DNA from 3 places in the Sporosarcina soli genome. Region 3 is predicted to be linked to each of the others. Evidence: riboswitches for the same ligand, from Rfam matches in the RefSeq annotation. Region 3 holds a riboswitch; each other region holds the start of a gene.
The links. A riboswitch is a leader RNA that binds a small molecule or an ion and turns the genes downstream of it on or off. The one in region 3 is predicted to bind cyclic di-GMP.
Positions count from the first base shown of each region.

Region 1: it holds a riboswitch for cyclic di-GMP, as region 3 does, so the genes downstream of both, ACFPRA_RS21700 (hypothetical protein) here and ACFPRA_RS08985 (sensor domain-containing diguanylate cyclase) in region 3, are expected to answer to the same signal.
Region 2: it holds a riboswitch for cyclic di-GMP, as region 3 does, so the genes downstream of both, ACFPRA_RS00795 (methyl-accepting chemotaxis protein) here and ACFPRA_RS08985 (sensor domain-containing diguanylate cyclase) in region 3, are expected to answer to the same signal.

Region 1 is NZ_JBHSNO010000016.1:213,012-220,797, reverse strand. It holds gene ACFPRA_RS21730 (alpha/beta hydrolase family protein) at 1-349, shown strand, start outside; gene ACFPRA_RS21725 (Crp/Fnr family transcriptional regulator) at 398-1,054, opposite strand; gene ACFPRA_RS21720 (Crp/Fnr family transcriptional regulator) at 1,113-1,745, opposite strand; gene ACFPRA_RS21715 (alpha/beta fold hydrolase) at 1,914-2,747, shown strand; gene ACFPRA_RS21710 (FAD-dependent oxidoreductase) at 2,838-3,983, shown strand; gene ACFPRA_RS21705 (DMT family transporter) at 4,107-5,114, shown strand; cyclic di-GMP riboswitch class I at 5,409-5,495, shown strand; gene ACFPRA_RS21700 (hypothetical protein) at 5,619-5,993, shown strand; gene ACFPRA_RS21695 (hypothetical protein) at 6,024-6,737, shown strand; gene ACFPRA_RS21690 (methyl-accepting chemotaxis protein) at 6,778-7,786, shown strand, end outside.
Region 2 is NZ_JBHSNO010000001.1:180,613-188,398, forward strand. It holds gene ACFPRA_RS00780 (GNAT family N-acetyltransferase) at 1-354, shown strand, start outside; gene ACFPRA_RS00785 (DUF6366 family protein) at 455-670, shown strand; gene ACFPRA_RS00790 (TnsA endonuclease N-terminal domain-containing protein) at 818-1,468, shown strand; gene ACFPRA_RS00795 (methyl-accepting chemotaxis protein) at 1,884-3,623, opposite strand; cyclic di-GMP riboswitch class II at 3,802-3,883, opposite strand; gene ACFPRA_RS00800 (hypothetical protein) at 4,199-4,993, shown strand; gene ACFPRA_RS00805 (DUF3307 domain-containing protein) at 4,993-5,865, shown strand; gene ACFPRA_RS00810 (hypothetical protein) at 5,994-6,623, opposite strand; gene ACFPRA_RS00815 (hypothetical protein) at 6,983-7,411, opposite strand; gene ACFPRA_RS00820 (DUF7683 domain-containing protein) at 7,627-7,786, opposite strand, start outside.
Region 3 is NZ_JBHSNO010000005.1:1,027,276-1,035,061, forward strand. It holds gene ACFPRA_RS08980 (methyl-accepting chemotaxis protein) at 1-1,757, shown strand, start outside; gene ACFPRA_RS08985 (sensor domain-containing diguanylate cyclase) at 2,194-3,159, opposite strand; cyclic di-GMP riboswitch class I at 3,351-3,435, opposite strand; gene ACFPRA_RS08990 (sodium:solute symporter family protein) at 3,776-5,413, shown strand; gene ACFPRA_RS08995 (hypothetical protein) at 5,722-6,303, shown strand; gene ACFPRA_RS09000 (flavin-containing monooxygenase) at 6,514-7,786, opposite strand, start outside.

The sequences.
Region 1 (7,786 bases), on a different contig from region 3:
GGCGTTAATGCATGATATCCATCAATGGAAGGATACGGCGTTCGGAATTATTGATAATCCTACAAAGGACTTGATGGGTGGATCGCCTGAGAATTATCCGTATCGCTATGAGCAAGGTTCTCCAAAATCCCTTTTACCAATTGGTGTTCCGCTTGTTCTTATTCACGGTAGCCTGGATGTGAATGTACCGATTGGGATGAGTGAGCTATTCGAAAAGACTGCCAAATCAGCCGGAGACACAGTTCGTTTTATCCCCATACCTCACGCTGAACATTTCGAATTGATTGTTCCTGATTCAGGGGCATGGCCAGTAATCCTGGACTCATTCAATAGTCTTCTGAATGATTAATCGTAAAAGAGAGCACGTGTGGTTAACCATCGTACTCTCTTTTTTCTTTTAAACACCCAATAATAAATAATCCAGATTATAAGGCATTGTCGTATTGATTGACTGTAGGTCTTTTAACTTCTGCAACTCCTTCACTTGTATACGATTATTAGAAATATCGACTATTCCTCTTCTTTTCCAATTATTTAAAGTCTTATTCACACTAATTCGGGAGACGCCAATATAATTTGCCAAAGTCGTCTGGTTCAAGGGGATATCTTCGCCATTTTCTTTAATAAGTTTGATAAGAAAATGAGCAATTTGTTGTTCTGCCGGACTGGATGTAAATGATAGCACCTCAGCAACTATCCTAAATTTAAATAGCAGTGATTTAGTAAATATATGTTTTGCATCAGGAAAGGCATTGCATATTTGTGTGAAAGCGCTATCAGAAAAGTAGTAGATGATGCAAGAATTCACGGTACATGCAGTCGTTAAGTAAGGGTCATTATATAGGCCGTCTTCTCCAAAGAGCATCCCCACTGGAACATAATTGATAGTTCTTTCAAGACCATCAGGAAATGAGACGGAAATTCTAATATTGCCTTCGCTTAAGTAATAGAATCCTTTTCCTTCATCCTGTTGATGATAGATATAGGTGTTTTTTTCTACCGCTAATCTTTGTCCAAATTGTAGATATGGTTGCCACGAGTATCGTAACTCCATTACAAAACCTCCCTTGTAAACTATCTTGAAGCCCGGCTCATTAACATGAGAATCTTTTTTAGGAATAGCTATCTGCAAGTCCCCGTAATGCACTCACATTCTTTATGATCAATGAATGACTCATCGTCTCGATATAACCTTTTTCTCTCCAATCCTTCATGACCTTATAAATTGTCACACGAGTAAGACCTGTGCATTTGATTAGGTCTTTTTGTGATAAGAAGATTTTTAACTGCTTGAAATCCTCATAAATATTAAGGATCAACCTTGCCAATTGCTTTTCCGAAGGTAAATTATTGAAGTGGATACTATCTATCAGGCATCTCATTTGGCTCTTGACAGTTCCCAAAAATAAACGATGGGCATGCGGATATTTGTGGATAATCTCATTTACTACTTCACAAGGGAAAAAATATAATACTGAGTCTTTAATGGTTTCGGTTGATGAAAAGTGAACGATCTGATCCATCGCTTGCACACCGATTAACTGTTGTGGTAAAGAGATATTTACAAGAATCTCCTCTCCTTTTGTATTGATGGAAGTTGCCTTTACCAATCCTTTTTCGATATAATAGATTCCTTTTCCAATCTCCCCTTTTTTATATACAAAGGAATTTTCTTTAAAGAACAACCTTTCCCCATATAAAGAAAAATCTTTCCAGTAACTATGATTATCAAAGATAATTGGCACTGTTTTTCCCCTTTCTTATTTTTTTTAAAACGGTTAAATGGTTTACAACACTCCGAATATTCTTAAAGTAAAGTTAATACAAGAAAACGTGAAAGTCAATCACTCATATTGTAAGAGATAAACTTTCCGTTCCCTTAAAATCAAATGAAAGAAATGGAGACGATGTTCATGTTGAAAGAAGAAAAAAGTGCTATGGAATCAATTATAATGAATGGTTGCGAAATAACGTATGATATCCACGGAAATGCAGAGGGTCCTGTATTGCTGTTATTGTCCGGTTGGTGTCAGGATCATAGACTCTTCGACCCAGTGGTTCACTTGCTAGCAGAACAACATAAAGTGGTCCGCATGAATTGGAGGGGCCATACGGATCCTTTATCTAGATTGGAGGACTTCGGTGCTAAAGACCAGGCCGACGATGTTATTGCCGTATTGAATGCGTTGGATATCGAACAAGTTATTCCGATATCCACGTCGCATGGTGGTTGGGCTAATATGGAAATCACTGATCGCCTAGGAACGGACAGAGTACCTCAGAGTGTAGTGATCGATTGGATCATGACTGAGGCAGGGAAAGAATTTATCAAAGACTTGCAAGATATGCAAAATCCCGAACAGTGGTTTTCAGGTAGACAAAATATATTTAACCATTGGCAAGGTGTTAGTACTAATCGTGCTGTCAAAAACCATCTTAATAAGGAAATGGCCAGTTTCGGCTACGATATGTGGGAACGTTCCTGCCGAGTAATCGAAGAATCATATCAAAAATGGGGTTCGCCGCTTAAACGGATGGCGGCTCTAAAAGAGAAGCGTCCTATTGTGCATATCTACTCACAGGCTGCGGAAGATGGTTACGAAGAATTGCAAAGTCGATTTGCGGAGCAGAACACTTGGTTTGATTTTAAGATGATCCCAGGCGAAACACATTTTCCTACCCTTGAATCACCGGAAAAAGTTGTGGAACATATCAAAGAATATCTTTCAATCTCTAATCTTATATAGTCCTATCCTCACATCCCAATATTATTTCCCGGGAAAATATTGGGATTTCTTCTTTATTTCCTATAAGAAATTTTATAAGGAGGCATTAAAATGGCAAAAAAAAGAGTAAGTATTGCTGGGGCAGGATTATCAGGTTTAACTTTGGGAATAGCACTAGCTCAACGTGGTTGGGATGTACAAATATTTGAAAGATCTTCGGAACTTAGAGAAATTGGGGCGGGGCTTTATTTGTGGGAAAATGGATTGAAAGTATTGGAATCGATTGACGTGTTTGATGAAGTATGTCAGAACGTGGAGTTTATTCAGAGTTTAAACATGATGGATGAAACACAAGATGTATTGCATTCCACAGTATTCAGCGAAGAAAATCGCTTCTGTGTGATACCGCGTAAAGAGATTCATAGTGCTCTAGTAAGGAAGGCCCAGGAGTTAGGTGTGCGGATAGAGACGGATGCTCGTGTGATATCAGCGGCTTCGTCAGGAACGATTACATTGGCTAATAGGGAAATAGTGAAAGCGGATTTAGTAGTAGCAGCAGATGGCATCAACTCAAGAATTCGAAATTCGATTCATATTGAGTGTACGGTTGAAAAAGTAAGTAATGGAGCATTAAGAGCTTTAATACCAAAAACAGATGCAGATGAGATAGGAATCGCAATGGAGCATTGGAATGGTTTCCGCCGAATTGGGATAGCTCCATCTACAGATCAATATCGGTATGTATATTTGACATCGCCATCTACAGATAGCGAAGGACTTTCTGATCCTATTAATAAAGATGCTTGGCTTTCATCATTCCCCCACCTGAAATCTGTCATAGAACGTATCGATTATTTAAGATTAGATCAATACTTCTACTATATTTACCTAAAAACCTGGTCGGCAGGGAAAGTGGCGATTCTTGGCGATGCTGCGCATGGAATGGAGCCTAATTTAGGACAAGGGGCAGGAGTTAGCATGACAAGTGCGTTGGAACTTGCTAAACAACTGGAGAACGATGATATAGAGACAGCCCTTAAAAATTGGGAAGATATTATGAAACCGATTGCAGATAAGACTCAAATTTGGTCAAAAATATACGGGGCTGCTGCCTCAAATTGGCCTGCAGAATTAATGCATATTCGTTCGGAAACCGTAAAAATGGCCATGGCATCTGAAAATATTGATTATATGCTAGGTACTGCCGCAAGACATGTGACAGGATCAAGTATATGCCCAACAGTTGGTTCAAAATAAATTATATGATTTTACTTTATTCAGGATAGTCAGTACCAGAATGAAAACAAGGATAGGTTAAGGTGCGGCGACTCTGTGAAAAATTGTATAACCTTATATGACAATGGAGAGGTGGACAATAATATGGAGAAAAGTGGATTAGGGCAGCCTATGATTTCTAATTCTGATTTGAAAAAACAACAACTTACGGGAATATTAATAGTACTGTTCGCATCAGCACTCTTTTCGAGCCTAGGAACCTTGACCAATATTGCATATGAAGCTGGTGTGAGTCCAATCGCTTTTGGGGCATGGAGAGAAATCTTTGGGGCCATCACGATGTGTGTACTTCTCATATTCGGAGTAGGCCGCCAACGGAATCAGAAAAAAGTGTTGTCGAATATTCCTCGATGGCAATGGAGGAATTTGTCTATTGCGGCATTGGCTTTTATGTCCTATAGTTTAGCAATTTTTTACGCATTCGTTCATTTAACAGTAGCATTGGCATTTCTATTATTTTATATCTACCCAGCAATCGTGACGTTGATCAGTGCTGTTACGGGACGTGAAATGCTAAATAAGCAAAAAATCATCGCACTGTTATTTGCTCTGGGTGGGAGCAGTCTCGCTGTCGTTGGGCAAATGTTTGGGGAAGAAATGAGGTTTGATTGGCTTGGTATTGGATTAGCACTCTTTGCCGCAATTGGAATGTCCGTCTATTTTCTTGTCGGTCGTAAAGGTTATCCGAGCGTTCCTGCATCGTATGCTACGACAATTTTCCTCATTGCTGCCGGAACGGTATTCGCGACTATGGGGTTTATTTTCGGGGAAAAGGAGGCTATTCTCCAACCGTTTCATGATGCTTCACTTTGGCCGATATTGATCTTTGCTGGTGTTGTAGCGGCAGCACTTCCCACTATGTTGCTGTTAACGGGTATAAGAATGATAGGGGCTTCCAAAGCTTCGATTTTGGCGATATTCGAACCGGTCATGGGAGCCATACTAGCAGCTATTGTCTTGGGGCAAAATCTTTATTTTATACAAATAGTCGGAGGAATTCTTATTCTTAGCGCTGCATTTCTATTGCAACGTAATTCCGATTCACAGGATATTGAATCTACTGTAAGCCCTCAAGTGATTAAGACATCGTAGAATAGACTGAATATTCAGTTTTATAATAGGCTATTGAAGCATAAATACAAGGCAATCCGTTGATTCACATCAAATTGGATTGCCTTTTTATGATGTTTGAACATATGGAACTAGGCGGCGAGCAATCCCCCTTTAAATTTATTTGTTCTTACCAATGTAGCTTAGAAAGTGAGTAGAAATACCCTTAGGAATATGGAGTTTTTCAGTCTAAGGGACTAATATGGAAAAAATTATACAAGTAGTTTATACTACTATATTGATAGGTTAATGTGATATTCCGATTACTTCTCTTTAAATTGAAAAAGGCAAACTTATCGAAAGATAAGGACGCAAAGCTACGAGTCTAAAATCCTCTTGGAAAATGATAGTCGGGTTGCCAAGATAAGAAGTGGTTATTTGGCTGCCCCTAATTTTTGGTCGGGGTAGTTTTTTCATGTAGAAGAAGTGCTGGAAGATTACAATATCAGTTGTTAAAAAAATTAGTAATAGAGGAGGAGATTAAAGATGTTAGTTGTTGATGAGCCAAAATATAAAATGGCAATTTATGAGGCAAAGAAAGAAGTACATGTTCAGGTAATAGGGTTTATTAAAGAAGATCTTGTAGCGGAATATTTAAAGGATTTACAAGAAACCGTAGCAAAAGTTCCAAAAAATGCGTATACGTTTGTAGTGGACGGAACTTACCAATCACCTCTTCCTTCAAAAGTTTCAGCAGGACTAGGGGAAACGATCATGTTTTATGCTTCACTTGGCTTTAAAGATAATGTGATCGTAAATCCTAAGTCTAAAATTGCTCAAGTACAAGTTCGAAATGCGCTAGAGACCATTGATTTTCCAGGAACGGTAGTCGATCATGTTTCTGAAACAACTTTGCGCTAACGTTAATCAAATTTTGAAAGGAACATCACGATGCAGACACTAGAAGATTTATATGTATATGACATTCTTACAGAGGACCAACCAGATTTAATAGAAAAGGCAGCAGCATGTTTGGCAAGCACATTCATTGGAGTGGATGTTGCTGGTAATTGGGTGCAAGAACCGATAATCGGGTATGCGTTACAATTACCTTACGAAGATTTCTATCAATTTACGAAGGAATATATCGAGTCAATTGCTCACCAAGGCTACTGTGCTGTTGCGTTAGATAGCGAACGAAATGTCGTAGGCGCGTTAGTCGGGGATACGAAGGCTCTTGAAATCATCGAAGACGATATTTTTGAAGGTACATTTGCTGACATGAATGTAGTCATGCGTGTATTAGCGGATATCGATACACGTTTCCTAGATGATTATAAAAAACGTTATGGAAAAGATCCGGAAGACGGAGAGGTATTGCATTTATTTTTATTAGGTGTCATCGCTGAGTATGATCGTCATGATATTGTACAAAGATTAGGCGATCTGTTAATAAAGAAAGCAACAGAAGAAGGCGTAAGACTGGTGTTAGGTGAAGCAACAAATCCGAAGTCAATACGTTTGATGGAAAAGTTTCACGGCTTGACGAAATATAAAGATGTAGAAGGAAACTTTATTGTCCATACATATGAAAATAATGAGAGACTAAGCAATATTCCATCGACTGTAGCAGATGGAATTTATATCATTGTAAGAGAGCTGTAAAATTTCGGCATTAATGTTAATAGAATAGGAGATTATTTTTATGGAAACTATCTTGCTGGGAATAGTAGTCGTTTTATTATGTACATCTTTGTATTTTGCTTACCAATATTTTGCGCTTAAACGTCGTTCACCTATAAATAATGAGGATATAAACGAAATGGGGGAACGATCAGCAGATCAGGTTAGTGAGCAGTTTCAGTTATATGCAAAAACTGTGAATGAAAAAGCTGGAAATCTTACGGAATACGGGGAATACGCAACTGAGAAGGCTGATATTGTTAGGGCTGCAATAGATGAGGTAGGTAAAGGATTAAAAAAGCAATTAGTGGCCACTGAAGAGACTTCTACTTCTATCGTAGACATAACAGAGGCGATTGAAGAACTATCGATAAGGTCAAACCAAATTTCGGAACAATCGAATACGACGTTAGAATTAACACAAGACGGTAACGAAAAGTTAAAAGATTCGATGGAGAAAATGGAGCAATTTAATCAAACAATTAATACCACATTTAGTGCAATCAATGTACTTGGAGAAAAATCGCATGAAATTGGTAACATTGTTAAAGTAATTACGGGGATTTCAGAGCAAATTAATTTATTAGCATTGAACGCAGCGATTGAAGCGGCTCGTGCAGGTGAGCACGGAAAAGGGTTTGCGGTAGTTGCTGATGAAGTTCGTAAATTAGCTGAACAATCACGTCAGTCGTCTTCTGAAGTGTCGAATATTGTGAGAAATATTCAAGAAGAGACGGACAAAGTTGTCCTATCCATGGGGCAGGGAACAAAAGAATTTGAACAAACCAATACAACGATTACAGAAATTGGGGAGATGTTCGAAAAGATTGTAGCTACTACAAAAATTATTGCTGAAAATAATGCGAATTCATCTGCAAGTACGGAAGAATTATCTGCAGGCTCACAACAAATCGCGGCGACAATTCAAGAAGTTTCCTTCATTTCCAGAGAATCAGTTGAAATGTTTGAAGAACTCGTTGAGATTAGCGATGATGAATTAGATACAATGGAAAATTTAGTTCAAGAAGCAA
Region 2 (7,786 bases), on a different contig from region 3:
GACCCAGATCGTCATCCGATATTAGCAATAAAGGACGGTCTGCTCGTCACGTTTTTTGTCTTACATAGTAATGAGGGAGTCAAGCCATATTCCAACAATGAGCAAGCGATACTAGTAAGAACCTTCTCAACTTGCTTTTATCATCTCGGAAAAGGCTATGGAACGGAAGCGTTGTCGGCATTGCCGCAATACTTGAAAACGAATTACTCCGGAATCAATGAAATCATCTTGGCAGTCAATTATCGAAATGAAGTTGCACAAGGTCTATACAAAAAATGTGGATTTATCGATACAGGTTTACGATCAATGGGAAAAAAAGGTGAACTTATTGTGATGAGCCATCGTTTTGACTGATTAAATCTGGATGCCTATTCTTTTTATTTGTATAATTTCGATTAGTTGGAAGATAGATTGAAGGTTAGATGTTAGAATGATGGATAATGGGGGTGGGGTGATGAACGAAGATAAAGAAACACCTGAAAGAAGAAGGGAAAGGTTACGACAAGAAGAGTTAAAAAGAAACCCAGCCGGAAATATGAGCGATGCTTTCAATAAGGCGGAAACTGGAAATCTTGCTGAGTTGGTAGGGGGATTAGGCTGGAAAGGTACTGGCATACTCATACTTGTTATTATCATCGCTTTTATAATTATATCAATGATTTTTAATTAAGGTAACATAATACAAAAAGAAGCTTGAGTATTGTCGAGCTTCTTTTTTATGTTAACCGAACATATAATGAAGTATTAATATTTGAATATTATGTAATTAAGGTAAACGGAAATAACTGAATTTTGTGAATTGGGGGAGGGGTTATCCATGTATACACCTATCATAACAAATTTTACTACTAAACACGGTAACAATCGCTGGAAATCAAAGAGTCTAAAAATAAGTAGGGATGTGTTTTTATCCAGTGGCTTAGAATACGATAATTGGTTGTTTATAGAGTGTAATCCACATGTTATTAGTTATTGCGAGCGACCATTTGAAATTAAGTTGCCTATGGGAAATACGATTCGTTCATCAATCCCTAATATGTGGATTTTATATGCTGATGGTACAGAAGAAATAAGAGAGATAAAGTATTCGAATGATTTACAAGAAAAAAGAGTGTTAACGCAAATAGAAATACAGAAAGAATGGTGTGAAAAACATAACTTAGTTCACAGAATAGTTACCGAAAAAGAACTTAGACGGAATCGGTTTCTCCTTACAAATTATAAAATTATAATAAGTTTACTAAAGAAAGGAAATTATTTAAACGAAGTGATTAGAAGCGATATCATGGATCAAATTAAAAGAGATAAGAAGACATCAATCCAACAATTACTTAACATATCCTCAGGATTAAATATTGAAACATTACTTTCGAATATAGCTTTGTTGCTATTCATAGGAGAAATATATGCTGATTTAGATTCCAACTATTTTGGAATTAATTCGGAGGTGCATTTAATAAATGATTGAAGCTGAAGAACTGTTAGTAAAGTATAATCTTCAGGAAATAGATTCTTGGATTTTGGTCGAACTACAGATTTTTAAATTCAATTAATAATAATGGGGATATACAGAAACCAGCAGCATTTTAGGTATCTGTATATTTTTTTGTCTAAACAATTTTAGAATGTATTTAAGAAGTCCAAGCCTAAACATTTATGTCTATTTACAGCAATTCTGCATTTTATCTCACTGTTCCAAGTATACTTATTCAACGAAACACAACTATCGATAATATATATTATGTAAACTAAAATATTTTTAAACGGAAGACCACTTCTAAAATGGCCTCCCTCAAAGTTAATGTTCAATATTAAAAAACTACCCAGTTCAGTTTCCAGGCAGTTTTTTTGGCAATATGTTGAACGATCAAATGAAATAAAACTTAGAGATCTTTTTCTAATTCGTCCTCTAATTCGCATAGTAAAGTAATAACTTTCTCAGAAGCTTCTTCTAATTGTTTGAAGCCCATTTCAACCCCGTACAGATCATTTCTGTTATGACATTCAACAACTAATTTTGCATTTTCGTGAACTTCTTTATGTGGTATTTCGAGTTGTTTGAAAGCATCTTTTTGTTTTATATGATCAGGTAAATCTCCATAATACCACTGACCTAATCGGCACATTTCATGAGATGTTACTTCTTTCAAATCAATCGTTTCGACTCCTAATATTAAGTTATATACGCGCCACTTCCATAATAGATGGTCTGTTTTCGCGACTTTCACTATATCTTTAGAAGTAAGTTTGACATTTATCTCAAAGAACGTTTTACGATAATTATCCATTTTATTACTTAAATCAAAGAGTGTTTTCGCAGTTTGATGTGAGATTTCTCGAGCTTGTACACTATTATCATAAATAGAAGAATTTCTAGAAGCAATATCTACAGTCGTGGAAGTTTGTTCCTCGCTCATGGCTGCTATTTGCGATGTTGCTTCGTTAATCCCTTGCATCATTTCGACAATATGAACTAATGCTTGGCTTGTGTTCTCTGCCCCTGTGACGCTTTTTTCTACTAATTTAGAGGTTTTGGTGATTTCATCGATTACTTCTGAAGAAACCCTTTGCAAAGATTCCATATTTTCGTTGATTTTTACGATTTGTTCTTTTGTATGTTCAGATAATTTACGGACTTCAGAAGCAACCACGGAAAATCCTTGTCCGTGTTCTCCCGCTCTCGCAGCTTCAATACTTGCATTTAACGCGAGTAAATTGGTTTGGTCAGCGATCCCTTTAATCACTTGGACAATGTCTTGGGTATGGTCGATTTCCTGACCAAGTCTTGTTACCCCGTTCACAATTTCTTCGTACACTTTTCCAACTTGAAGAATGTCCGTTGTCGTTTCATCTACAGCTAGCCGACTTTTTTCAGCAGATTGTACAGCATCATCTGTCCCCTCCGCCACTTTTATCGCATAATTTGCAACTTCTTGTATGGAGGCACTCATTTGATCAGTAGCTGCAGTAACATTATGTGTTTCATCCATTTGTTTTTCTATACTATAAATGAGTTGTTTCGTCGTATCAATATCTGTTATCTCATTCAACATATCCGAAACACCAAATAGGAAATGCTTAAATGTATGTTCCATATACACTTCTACGATTAGCTGTTGGTCATATGCAGCTAACTTTTGGACGGCAATTATACTCTCCATCATCCGAGCAGGTTTATGGTATAGTTTTTCGATTAAGACAGCCGTCATTACTTGAAGAAGCAAATGATGGGCAGAAATAAAATTTTCAGCTGTTAAATTGATGCGACTATGCACTTGGCCGATACGGATACGGGTCATGATATACTCTTTATTAATTTCTGCTTCTAAAAATTGATCAAGATACTTCCCCATCGTTTTTCTTAATCGATCAATTGTAGAATATTCGTTAATAATCTTATGTAGACCCTCGACAGACTGGATCCTTTCATAAAACTTGTCAATCATCTCATCCTTAAAAGGGGCAAGAAAATCCGCTGACTCTTTTACAATTTGTAACGTATCTTGGTCGATACCTAAGAAATTCAGGCGTTCTTTTGCTCTTTCTCCTACATTTGATAAGTTGGAATTAGTAAACTTTATTTGTTCATCCCAAGATATAGATTTTCTGAAAAAAAGACTCATAAATTATGCTCCTCATATTTATATTATTTACTTGGTAATACCTGCAAGAGCTGTATCTCCTCGGACAAATATGCATTTTTCTTTAGTACAAAAACAGCTTGTGTCTCAAGCGTTTGAACAGCATTATAAGTTTGTCCAATTTGAGATGTTTTACCGCAATCATAAAAAAAGACCCTGAAAAAATCAAGGTCGGTTGCACTACTTGCTCCCAGTCATTTAAGTGCCCAAATACAAATGCTGTTCATTGCTCCATTATTCTTTTATTTTGCTATTTTCATAAGTAACTAATTTTATTATAGTTATAATCTCCTAATAATCAAGCACAAATCTAGATTTCATTGCACAAAGTAGGACAACCAATAAGTAATGTCACAATTCGTTCATGTACCTCGTCAATTTTTCTGCCTCTGCCGGTTGTTTAAGCTCATCCTCGTAGTGATAAGTGAATCTATATGTAAATTCGATTGTATAATCGAACATTCTACAAGTTTGACTGTTTAATCGAATTACTGATATATTTGATGATATCATCGAACTTAATGCTACAATTGATGCTGGGAAGGTGTTGTTTATTGATGACGAATCCAATTTCTGTTTTCATTATGGACGTCAGTCATTCGTCTAAGGGAAATATCGGAAGTGAATTAAGTGAATATCTTCAGCAATTAGAGGTACGTATAGCTAAGTGGACACAAAATATTGTTGCGACGCAAATCACCCACCGGGCTGGCGATGAACTCGTCGTGGTGAGTAATGGCTATGCAACAGCTTATACGCTTGCTTTTTATTTGAGCCGTGTTTGGAAATTCTCAAATCATAAACCCTATTTCGGTCTGTCTTTTGGTGATATACAAGATGACGTTAACACTTTGAACGTAGAAACTTGGATTCATCCGTTAATGAAACAAGCTAGAGAGGCAAATGATTTCTTGAAAAAACAACAAAATAGAGCTCAATTTCACTTTCGGTTGGCGGATTTTTCAGATGAAAAGTCACCCGAAGGATTCAATGTATTTGGAAGTCAGTTTGAAACGTTGCTAAATGTGATTTTAACTTTGCAACAAGAACAAATAAATGAACAAACAGAAATCCAATCGCTTGTCTGTTCTTTGTTCTTAATCCTTACTCAACAAAATAAAGTGAGTCACTATTTGGGGAGAACAGCATCTACTGTTTCAAGTCATATGAAAAAAGGCAAAACAGAAGCTATCCTGGATGCTTTTCATAACATTGTAAACGTATTAAATTCTTTAGAAACTGATCATAAGTTGAATCCGTATAGCGCAAGTGGTTCATTACAAAGGAACATACGACAGATTGTGAGCGATCAGCTTCATGATTATTTTCCAAACATTGAGGGAGGAAAATGATGACTGTCCTGCTGCTACTTCTCGCACATTTAATTGCTGACTTTTGGTTACAAACGGATAAAATGGTGAAACATAAAATAAAACATTTCAAGAAACATTTTCTTCACCATCTATTTACTACAGGAATAGCGCTTGCCATCGTATGGGGGTATTATTACGAGTTTAGGAACATGGTTGAGTATTTTATTTTCCCATTACTTTTTATCTGTGTCTCACATCTTTTCATTGACTTGCTGAAAATAAAACTAGTGGACTCCATTAAAAGAAACACAAATGATAGTTTGAAAAAACTTGGCTTTTTCCTATTCGATCAACTTCTTCATATCGTAATGTTACTCAGTACCTGTATCATTTTCTTTCATATGGAAGTTGTGGTAATGACTACTCGTATTTTAGAATTGTTTGGGACAAGCAAATTAGATCCGCTTAACGCGTTATTATTGCTCATTATCATTTTTATTTTAGCGACAAGTGTCAGTGGTCATATCGTTAAATTCATCGTTGGCTCTTTGCCTTCAGAGTTTGCAAACTTCGAAGGCGAACTGACGCTAAAAAATCAAATTATTGCTGCGAAAGAAAAAGCTCAACCTAATATGGAGAATAGTTTTACAGAAGAATACCATTATTTTACGTACACCACTCCTCTCCGTTCACGTGGAAATCTCATTGGCTACATCGAAAGATTGCTCGTTATCTTATTAACGATGATCGGTGCCTATCCGTCTATCGCTTTTATTATCGCTGCCAAGTCGATTGCACGGTTCAAGCAGTTGGATGATCGAAATTGGGCGGAATATTTCCTGTTAGGGACATTATCCTCTATCTTTTTAGGATTACTGCTTGGTCTCGTTGCCCAGAGATTGATCATGTGATGGACCATTGTAAAAAGGTTTTACAATTTCCCCTCATAAAAAATCCCCCTAGCTACTCAACCATGAGTGGCTAGGGGGACATTACACTCTACTATCTGCCCCTTTAAAAGCTTATAAACGGCTCAGGCTCATCCAATCAGTAAAGTCATTATTCGTTCGTGTGCATCATAAATCTTTTCTGCCTGCTCTTGCTGTTCTTGATACTGAGAAGCATACAAATCCATTTCGCAAAGATCGATTAGCATATTAACCAATACTTTCGGCAAGGTTTCCCATCCATAAATCTGGTTGGAAATGGATTCCAATTCATTATAAATTCTTTCAAATTGCCGCTCATCCATACCTTTGCCGTTTTGAAGCTTTTCAAAAAAATGTCCGTCCTCATTGATGTACTCGAGCAGTTTGGCAATATCTTTGGCTTTCTCAGGATCTATTTCCCCCGTTTCTTTTGTCCATCTATGAATCAGCGCTTTTATCTGTTTAGCGGCTTCCATTATTCGTGTCGCTTCATCTTCCTTATAAATCAGTGAAAAGTTATAGAGTTCATCAAACAGTTCAATGAGAGCGTGGATGGCGTTTTGAGGTATACTCTCCCGATTCTCCCACTCATCAGCACAAGCAGCCAATGCTTTAACTAGCTTTTCAACCTCCATTGCATGCAATCCATTCCCCATTCGTAACTCAACGAGTACACTTATTTCCGCCTGCACGAAGCTGTCAATTAGTCTGTTTTCTTTCGATATATCATTATCATCCATTTAACCATCCTCCCAATTCCCGTGAATTTATTTTTATTAAACGAAGAAAAATGCTCAATTACTGGGGGTGGGAACTGGTGTTCTGTTTGTTGTGTGTTTGGGATAATAGCGGAATAAATTTACAATTATTGTATTGAATGGGGTTAAAAGGCTTCGAAATGGCTGTTTTTTTATAATAAATGGGATCGGAAGTTATCATGAGCTTCAAAAATTCTCCGCATTCGTTCTGTGTTGACCGAACAAATGTTCAAGTCCCGTAAATTTGGCACTCGACAACTAATTTACGGCTCAAAAGAAACAAGCAACATTGCTTTATTCTACAATGCTGCTTGTGATGCTAGATGACACACCTTGGAATATCACCGTTGTTCAAGTTCCTTATAAGCCAATACTTTTAAGGCCAATAATTCTTCATCCGTTAACTTGCCTTCAATCTCATTGAATAAGCGTTGTTGCTCTTCCGCGGTAAGACCACTTTGGGCTTTCGTTTGGAGTTCTTTCAATTCACTTACACTGAACTTCTTCACTAATACTCTGACCGCTTCTTCTTTCGTTTGGAATGGTAACGTGCTGCTATCTACGTTTTTCCCTTCTTCGATAAATGCTTGCAGTTGCGGATCATTCTTGATTTCTTGTTTAATACTTTCAATTTGACCGCTGTCAGTCAGTTCTACCGCTACTTGGTCCATCACTTGGTCAGCAATGAGTTTTGTCCCAAAAAAGTAAATCGCGAATCCTGCTACAGCGATAAAGACCACAGTACCTAAAAGTATTTTTAAAAATTTCAAATGGCTCTTCCTCCCTTTATGGGGTCTATGATAGAGATACTACACAGAATTTCGCCGATGCACAAGAAAAAAGCCAACAGCAATTGTTGACTCATTTCCGTGCTACACTAATGTCCACCTTGAAAAATTCTTTGTTTGCATGAGCGTGTATGCTCAAAGGTGCGGGTTTAACCGCGATACCACCCTAATTCCACTGAAACCATCAACAATCGTTTTTAATGTTCACCGGTAAAAAAGTATTCATATTTAGTAAAATCCATCTCATGCTTCAACAGCTTTTGAAAGAATTCTTTGTGTTCTATTGATAAATTGAATTGGCCAATTACAGGATGTTCGTTCGACAACTTCAAAACTCTTTGATACTCTTCAATAGGT
Region 3 (7,786 bases):
TTTTTAGCAATCAAGCATCGAAAAGTTTATATGATGGACATGAGAGTCCAGAAATACGGAGCAATCTAGCCCAATATGCCGCTTTGCACCCGGAAATCCTGAGCATCTATGTCGGTACGGAGGAGGGCTTCTACATACAGGAGCCGGTCATCAACGACACTTCTATCTATGATCCGCGAACCCGCGATTGGTACAAACAAGCGATGGAACAGAAAGGCGAAATCCTCATATCGAAGCCGTATAAGGATGCGGCCGTGGATGATATAGTTGTCACCATTTCCAAGACAACGAAGGACCATTCAGGTGTCGTTAGCGTCGATATTACGTTGGATTATATTACTAAACTGGCGAAACAAGTATCGATTGGAAAGGAAGGGTATGCCTTTCTGCTAGATGGAGATATGAATTTCATTTCCCATCCGACGGGCGAAGGAGGAACTACGGCCCAAGAGGATTTCTATAAAAAGATGTATGAGCAAAAGCAAGGTACTTTTGATTATACAATTGAAGGTGATGAGCAGTTCATGACTTTCCTGACGAACGAACTGACCGGGTGGAAAATCGGAGGCACGCTCATTACATCCGAAATAGAGGAAGCGGCCGCCCCGATCTTAAACAGGACAAGCGTCGTCATCGGGATTGCCTTATTGGTCGGTGCCCTGATCGTGTTCTTCATTATCCAATCCGTCCTTAGACCGATAAGGGTTTTGAAGGAGCAGGCCCATACCATTAGTAACGGCGATCTGACCGAAGAAATCGAAATCAAGACGAACGACGAGATTGGCCAATTAGGCGAAGCATTTCGTGACATGCAGGAAAGCTTAAGAAACCTGGTCGGTAATATCGAGCACAATACGGAACTTGTTGCAGCTTCCTCTGAAGAATTGACGGCAAGCGCCGAACAGACAATGTATGCGACCGAACATGTAGCAGGAGCGGTTCAAGAAGTGGCGGGCAATGCCGAAAATCAGTTAAACAGCGTCGAGAATAACGTGCTTCTGATCGAACAAGTAACCGAGGGGATCTCGCACATTGCCAATCGTTCCGTAAACGTGACAGAACTTGCCATCCATATGAGGGAACAAGCCGAAATCGGAGGACAGGCGGTTACCAATACCGTGAATCAGATGACTTCCATCCAATCTTCAGTGTCCGAATCAAATCGAATGATCAGCTCCCTCTCCGAACGTTCCAAAGAAGTGGGATCCATTTTAAATGTCATTACCGGGATTGCGGAGCAAACAAACCTACTCGCCTTGAATGCCGCCATCGAAGCAGCAAGAGCAGGCGAACATGGAAAAGGCTTTGCCGTCGTCGCCGACGAAGTGAGAAAGCTGGCCGAACAATCCCAGCAATCCGCCACAGAGATTTTCAACATTATCCGAGGTATTCAAAAAGATACCGAAAACTCCGTCGACATGATGGCAAAAGTAACAGAGGACGTCAAAGAAGGAATGACCATCTCGAACGAAGCAATTGAAAAATTCGAGCAAATCCTGAAAAGCACCCAAGAAATCACTCCGCAAATGGATGACATTTCGAAATCTGCTCAAAACGTCCAAATCGCTATTGATGAATTAAGAGGAACCGCCATTGAACTTGAAAATATGGCAAAAAGCAATGCATCTTCCTCCGAAGAAGTAGCAGCGTCAACCGAACAGCAGCTAGCTTCCATGGAAGAAATCACCGCATCCACCAAAACCCTTTCCACTATGGCAGAGGAATTGCAAGAATTAATTTCTAGTTTTAAGCATTAAACGACAGCATCTATCCTGATAGAACGGGATAGATGCTGTTTTTTCTTTATGGAAAGTACTAGGATTTCATTGATTCCACGTTGGGGGTGGTGATTTTGCGGGGACTTGTTTATGAGCGATGGCTGTTCGGTTTGAGCGCTCTGGGTATCCCTTGAGCACTAGCATACTCGCTTTGGGCGCGGGGGTAATCCTTTGATCACTAGCACACTTGTTTTGAGCGCGCAGGGAAGTCTTTGATCACTAGCACACCCGCTTTGAGCGCGGGGGAGATTCTTTGATCACTAACACACCCGCTTTGAGCGCGTGAGGGAATCTTTGATCTCTACCACACCCGCTTTATGCGCGAGGTGAAATCCTTTGATCGCTAACACACCCGCTTTGAGCGCGCAAATGATTCTATGATCACTAGTACACCCCCTTTAAACAAGTTTTCCTTTCAGCGATTAATCACAAGTTGTTTTTGCTTTTTATCGTTTTTGTTCTGATACATTCTTATGTCGGCTTGGGTGAGGAGGTTGTCCATATTTCCGATTGAGCGCTCAGTTGACGAGTAACCTAGGGAAAGGCCTAATTGTCTTTCTTTGGCCTTTTCATTGAAGTCGGCAATTTGGGCTTCGAATTCTTTGCATAGCATTTCGACTTGTGAAGATGTCTGGTTTGGAAGGATGATGACGAACTCGTCTCCGCCTATTCTGGCTACAGTAGTATTTTCCGAGAAAAATTCATGGATCATTTTGGCGGATGTTTTTATGATTTTATCGCCTTCCACATGTCCAAATGTATCATTGATCCCTTTTAATTCATCCAAATCACAAAGGATGAGTGCAATGGGACAATCGATTTCATTGTTATAACGCTCCATGATTTTCTCAAAGTAATTCCGGTTGTAAAGGCCTGTCAAAATATCATGTGTGCTCAAGTACTGTAGCTCTTGCTGCATCTCCACTTTGTCCGTAATATCTCGGATATAACCAACAATGGCAACCAACTCCCCCTTTTTATAAATAGGGGTGGCATATTCCTCACACCATTTATAGTTTCCGGTATGGTCCCTCCAACGTTGCAAAATGGGCTTACTGAAATCGACCTTGCCCTCCATTTTCTTGAGTAAAAGTGTGCGATCTTCTGGATGAATATAATTAAAAGAGATTTTGGGATTTTGATAGCTCGCCTCTAAAAGTTCAGGGCCCAATAAATCCTCAATGGATGGGCTGACGTAAAGATATTTTGGGCGTGGCTTAAGTTGATAATGATAAATCACATCTTTAGAACTATCGACCAACTCTAGCATCCGACTCATTCTATTTAACCGGCAACCTGATTTAACCTTCAAATATCCTTTGAAGAACTGTGGAATAAGCATTCCTGTTAGCACGCCTAGTGCAAAAAGCACAACCTTCATTGCCATCCCCCTACCCCAATATCAATCGCGCCTCGGCGTGATTGCGTCCAGATTTTGGATTGGGCAAGGCTCAATTCAAAATCTGTGACATCCGCCGGAGGCTTTATATTCATTCAGCAAATACATTTGCTGAATGAATATAAATAGCAGACCAATCGAATGTCGTTTAGTCTGCTGTTCTGTAAACACTATTCGATAGCTGGCTGACTTAGTTCATCGACTTTAGCCCCTCTAGCTTTGCGTCTTCACCTTTCGATGAATTTGCCATTATTGTTTTAATTTTGAAAGTAATTACTAACTACTCTACCGTTCCACGACAACTAGGTCAATAGACTTGCTTGGAATAATTTTCATTTGAATTTTAAAGTTACCTATTTCTTTGGACACCCCCTATTCGTATCCATTCATCGGCTTGGTGAATCTAAGGTAGAAAATGCTTTTAATTCATACTTGACTTATATGAATTACACACTTAAGATAATAAACAATATTATAATTGTATAGCTGACCGAATAATCGGAGGCTCTATGACATTTGCAAATTTGTTTCCAGACAATTTTGTGGGTGTTATGGAGCCTTTTTTACTTACTTAGCAAGGGAATGGAGGAATGAAAACATGACGTCATATGGATGGTGGTTAATCGCTTTTGCCGTACTGTATACAATAGCTCTCATTTTTATCGGTTCGATTTCAAGAAAGAAGTCGGCAAAAGGGGATGGCTATTTTGTTGGCGGCCGGACTTTCAATAAATGGCTCGTCTGCTTTTGTATCACGGGTTTATTTTCCGGATCGACCTTTATCTCCATCGTGGAATTGTCGTATTTAACTGGAATTTCCGCGATATGGTATGGGGTCGCTGAAACAATTCAAATTTTGATCATCGCCTTTGTCATCATCGGTCCTTTTCGGAAAAAGCTCGTCGTCACTGTATCCGGGATGATCGGTGAACGTTACGGGAGAAAAGCGTTAGGAATTAGCGGTGCAATTACCGCTTTCGCTTTTCCGATGTGGTCCGTTGCGACCGCGATTGCTTTTGCATCGGCTGTTCATGTCTTTACGGGCATTTCTTTGTCACTATCGGTCGCGTTTACGGCGCTTCTGCTGTTTGTTTATTTGCAAGCGGGGGGCATGTGGTCAATCGCCTTTACCCAAACGATGAATATGTTTGTGTTCGGCATCATGTTTGTCATTGGCATCATTGCCTTTTTTATTAATCCTGGGATCGCAGGTTTAAAGGAATTGGCGGTTGCCAGTCCAGCGATGTTCGAGTTTAGCAGTGTCGGGGTCCAAGTCATTGTCGTTTGGTTCGGGACATTTTTGGTGAACGTCATTTTGGCACAAGCCGCATTCCAAATGGCATTGTCGTGTCGAACACCTGAAGAAGGGCAAAAAGGATTGAAGTTAGCGGCGATTTTCGGCGTTCCCTTTATCTTGTTGGGAACTTTATTCGGCTTATCAGCTGCGGCCGTAGTGCCAGGATCATCACTTGGATTAGTCGCATTGCCGCAATATTTGATGCAAGTGCTTCCTGCCCCACTAGTCGGCTTGTTTTTCCTTGGCATTTGGGCTTGTGCGCTAGGATGGGGAGCACCTTGCCAGTTTTCCGGTGCGACAAGTTTAGGTAAAGATGTCGGAAGTGCACTATACCCGGCGGCAACTCCACAACAACTTGTGAAATATACAAAAATCTCATTACTTGTGTTGACAGGGCTTATGATCATTTTCGGCGCAATCCGGACGGAACAATCCGCTTGGTGGAATATCCTCGCCTGGACGATGCGCAATTCCGCCACTTTTGCACCGGTCGTCGCCGCTTTGTTCTGGCGATTGGCAACGAAAGAAGCTGTCGTCGGCTCCATGATTGCCGGTTTCCTTTCGGGCATCCTCTGGTATCATCTCGGCGGATGGCTCCCAAATCAATTCTATTTGAATATCCATCCTGTTTGGATCGGAATGTCTGCCAATATTGTAACAATCATGGTCATCACGCTCATTCAATCCGCTAAAGTATTGCAAGTGAACTTATCTGTTTCCAGTGCAAGAAAAGGATACGTTGCCTTGGTGAGCAGCGCGTTGTTATTGTTAGTCGCTACCTTGTTTTTCAAGCCGCTTTACGCTGGCGGACTGATCGGGATCTTCATATTTTCGATCCTCATCTTATGGTTTATTTCAACAATCATTTTCATACCGGATGTGAAGGAAAAGGAATCAAAACATAAATTGAACGTAAAACATGCAAAACTCAATGTGTAGAGTTGCAATACCAAGAGATTACTTACTCAATCTACAATATTATTTAGGAACTGCTATGCAATTTGTGATGAGGGTTATACAGTGAATAATGCCAAGTACTGACATGCGTTTGAATCGTGTTAGTGCTTGGTTTTTTTAGTTATTTTGATCGCGTGGGGGTTTTATTACAAAACGGGTTATATCGTTTCATTTGTCGTTTATTCTAACCAAGTAAAATTGTAAAAAGCCAAAAGAGCTAGATTCACCTTCCCCTTTCCCGGGTAATTACTACTTATAGTACGTCGGCATTGATAAAGAAGGGGATGGACATGTTTGGACTCATGGATTTATTGTCGCTAATCGTATCGGCATTCATCATTTTGCCTGTCGTCATCCTACTGAGAGAGATGGGCTATTTTCTTATGAGTGCGATTTTCGGCGTGAAAAATCCTCGGCTAACCATTGGATCCGGTCCTCGGATTGTGAAAATTGGCGTATTCGATATTCGTAAATATTATCATCTATTTAGCTGGTTCTCTTTTGATACAATAAAACGAACAAGTAAATTTGCCTATATTAGCATTTATGCGAGTCCCATCCTCCTCAATGTTTCCCTAGCCCTCACCATTAACGCTCTTCTCGCTAATGGAATGCTGGAGGAATACCGGAGTTTTTGGGATCGATTTGTTTTCTATGCGATGTATTATGTGCTCCTCGATACCATTCCGATGATGACCGTCAACGGGAAGCCGAATAATGGAATGATCATCTACGAAATGATCCGCTATGGCAAACGAATCGATTATAATAATGAACCATTCATCCCTGCAACAAGTGACGTAGAGGAGCAGTATCAGAAGGATATGAAAGAATTGGCGAAGAAAGTGAAGGAGAGATGGGAGGAGGATTGAAAGGAGGGAGGCAATCAGTGTTCATAAGGATCTTCAAGTGATCACTGGGAAGCAACTCCGATCATAAACGTCTTCATGTGATCAATGGGAGACTACCAGCGATCATAGTGAATTCACCAACGATCATAGGAATCTCCCTTTCATGAAAGTATCACTTGCTTCCAAATCCTCTAACGCCCCTAAAGGCATTAGAGGATGGATTCAAATGAATTATTGACTTGTTTTTAATAGTTGATTGGATTGTTTTTCAAACGTAAATCCTTCATATTGACGTTCAGCGACTTGGTCACATATTTTACGATAACTATCTAGACCGCCAACGTAAATGACGAAGCCGCGTTGGGTTCCGTCGATGTTGGCGCCGGTGTACCAAGAGTTTGTCTGCGGGAATAATGTGCTATTGGCCAGATCATCACATTGTTTTCCCCACGAAAGTTCTGCGTCTTTTTGCGCTTCGATCGTTTGCAAGCCGTTGGATTCTACATAGCCGATGCATTGGTCGATCCAGTCTACATGTTGCTCGATGGCTGATGGCATATTCGTTAAGACGGAAGGGCTTTGGGGACCTGTGATCATGAAAAAGTTCGGGAAGTTTTCCATTGTCAATCCAAGATAGGTGGAGACATTCCGCCCCTCTTCCCATTTTTCCTGAATCGTTTGTCCATTCCGCCCTTGTAAGTTGATTTTCAACAGTGAACCCGTCATAGCTTCATAGCCCGTTGCATAGACGATGACATCGCATTCAATCGTTTCGTTGTGCAGTTTCACACCGTTTTCTACAACTCGTTCAATCGGGTTATCTTTTAAAGATACGACATGGACATGGTCTTCGTTAAACATCTCATAGAAGTTCGTTCCGATGATCAAACGTTTCGTCGTAATAAAATAATCCGGGTGTAATTGTTCAGCTGTTTCCGGTTGCTCCACGATTTCGTCAATCTTATCCCGCACATATTGGGCAACGATATCGTTTGTTTCTTTACTAACACCGACATCCGGGAAGGCGGAGCCTAACGCTAATGCACCTGTTTTCCATACATAGTCCAGCGTTTCTTTTTGTTGCTCAACGGAAAATTCTATTGCAGATTTTCCAGTTGTAAACATGCGAATTCCACCCGGCGTCGTAAAAAATGCATCTCGAATTTCTTTATAATTCGCGATGGCTGCATCCTGTTGCTCCTTGCCTAACGGATGGTTGCGTGCTTCTCCTACATAGTGGGGCGTTCGCATGAGCAATGTCAGCTCTTTCGCTTCCTTCGCAATTTCCGGCATTGCTTGGACACCACTTGAACCATTGCCAATTACCACAACCCGTTTTCCTGTGAAATCCACTTTGTCATGTGGCCAACGTCCCGTATGATACTGCTCACCTTGAAAAATACTGACCCCTTCAAACGGTGGAATATTAGTTGTAGATAAGCAGCCCATTCCACTGATCAAATATTTCGCTTCAAAGGTTTCATTTGTATCGGTCGTAACTTTC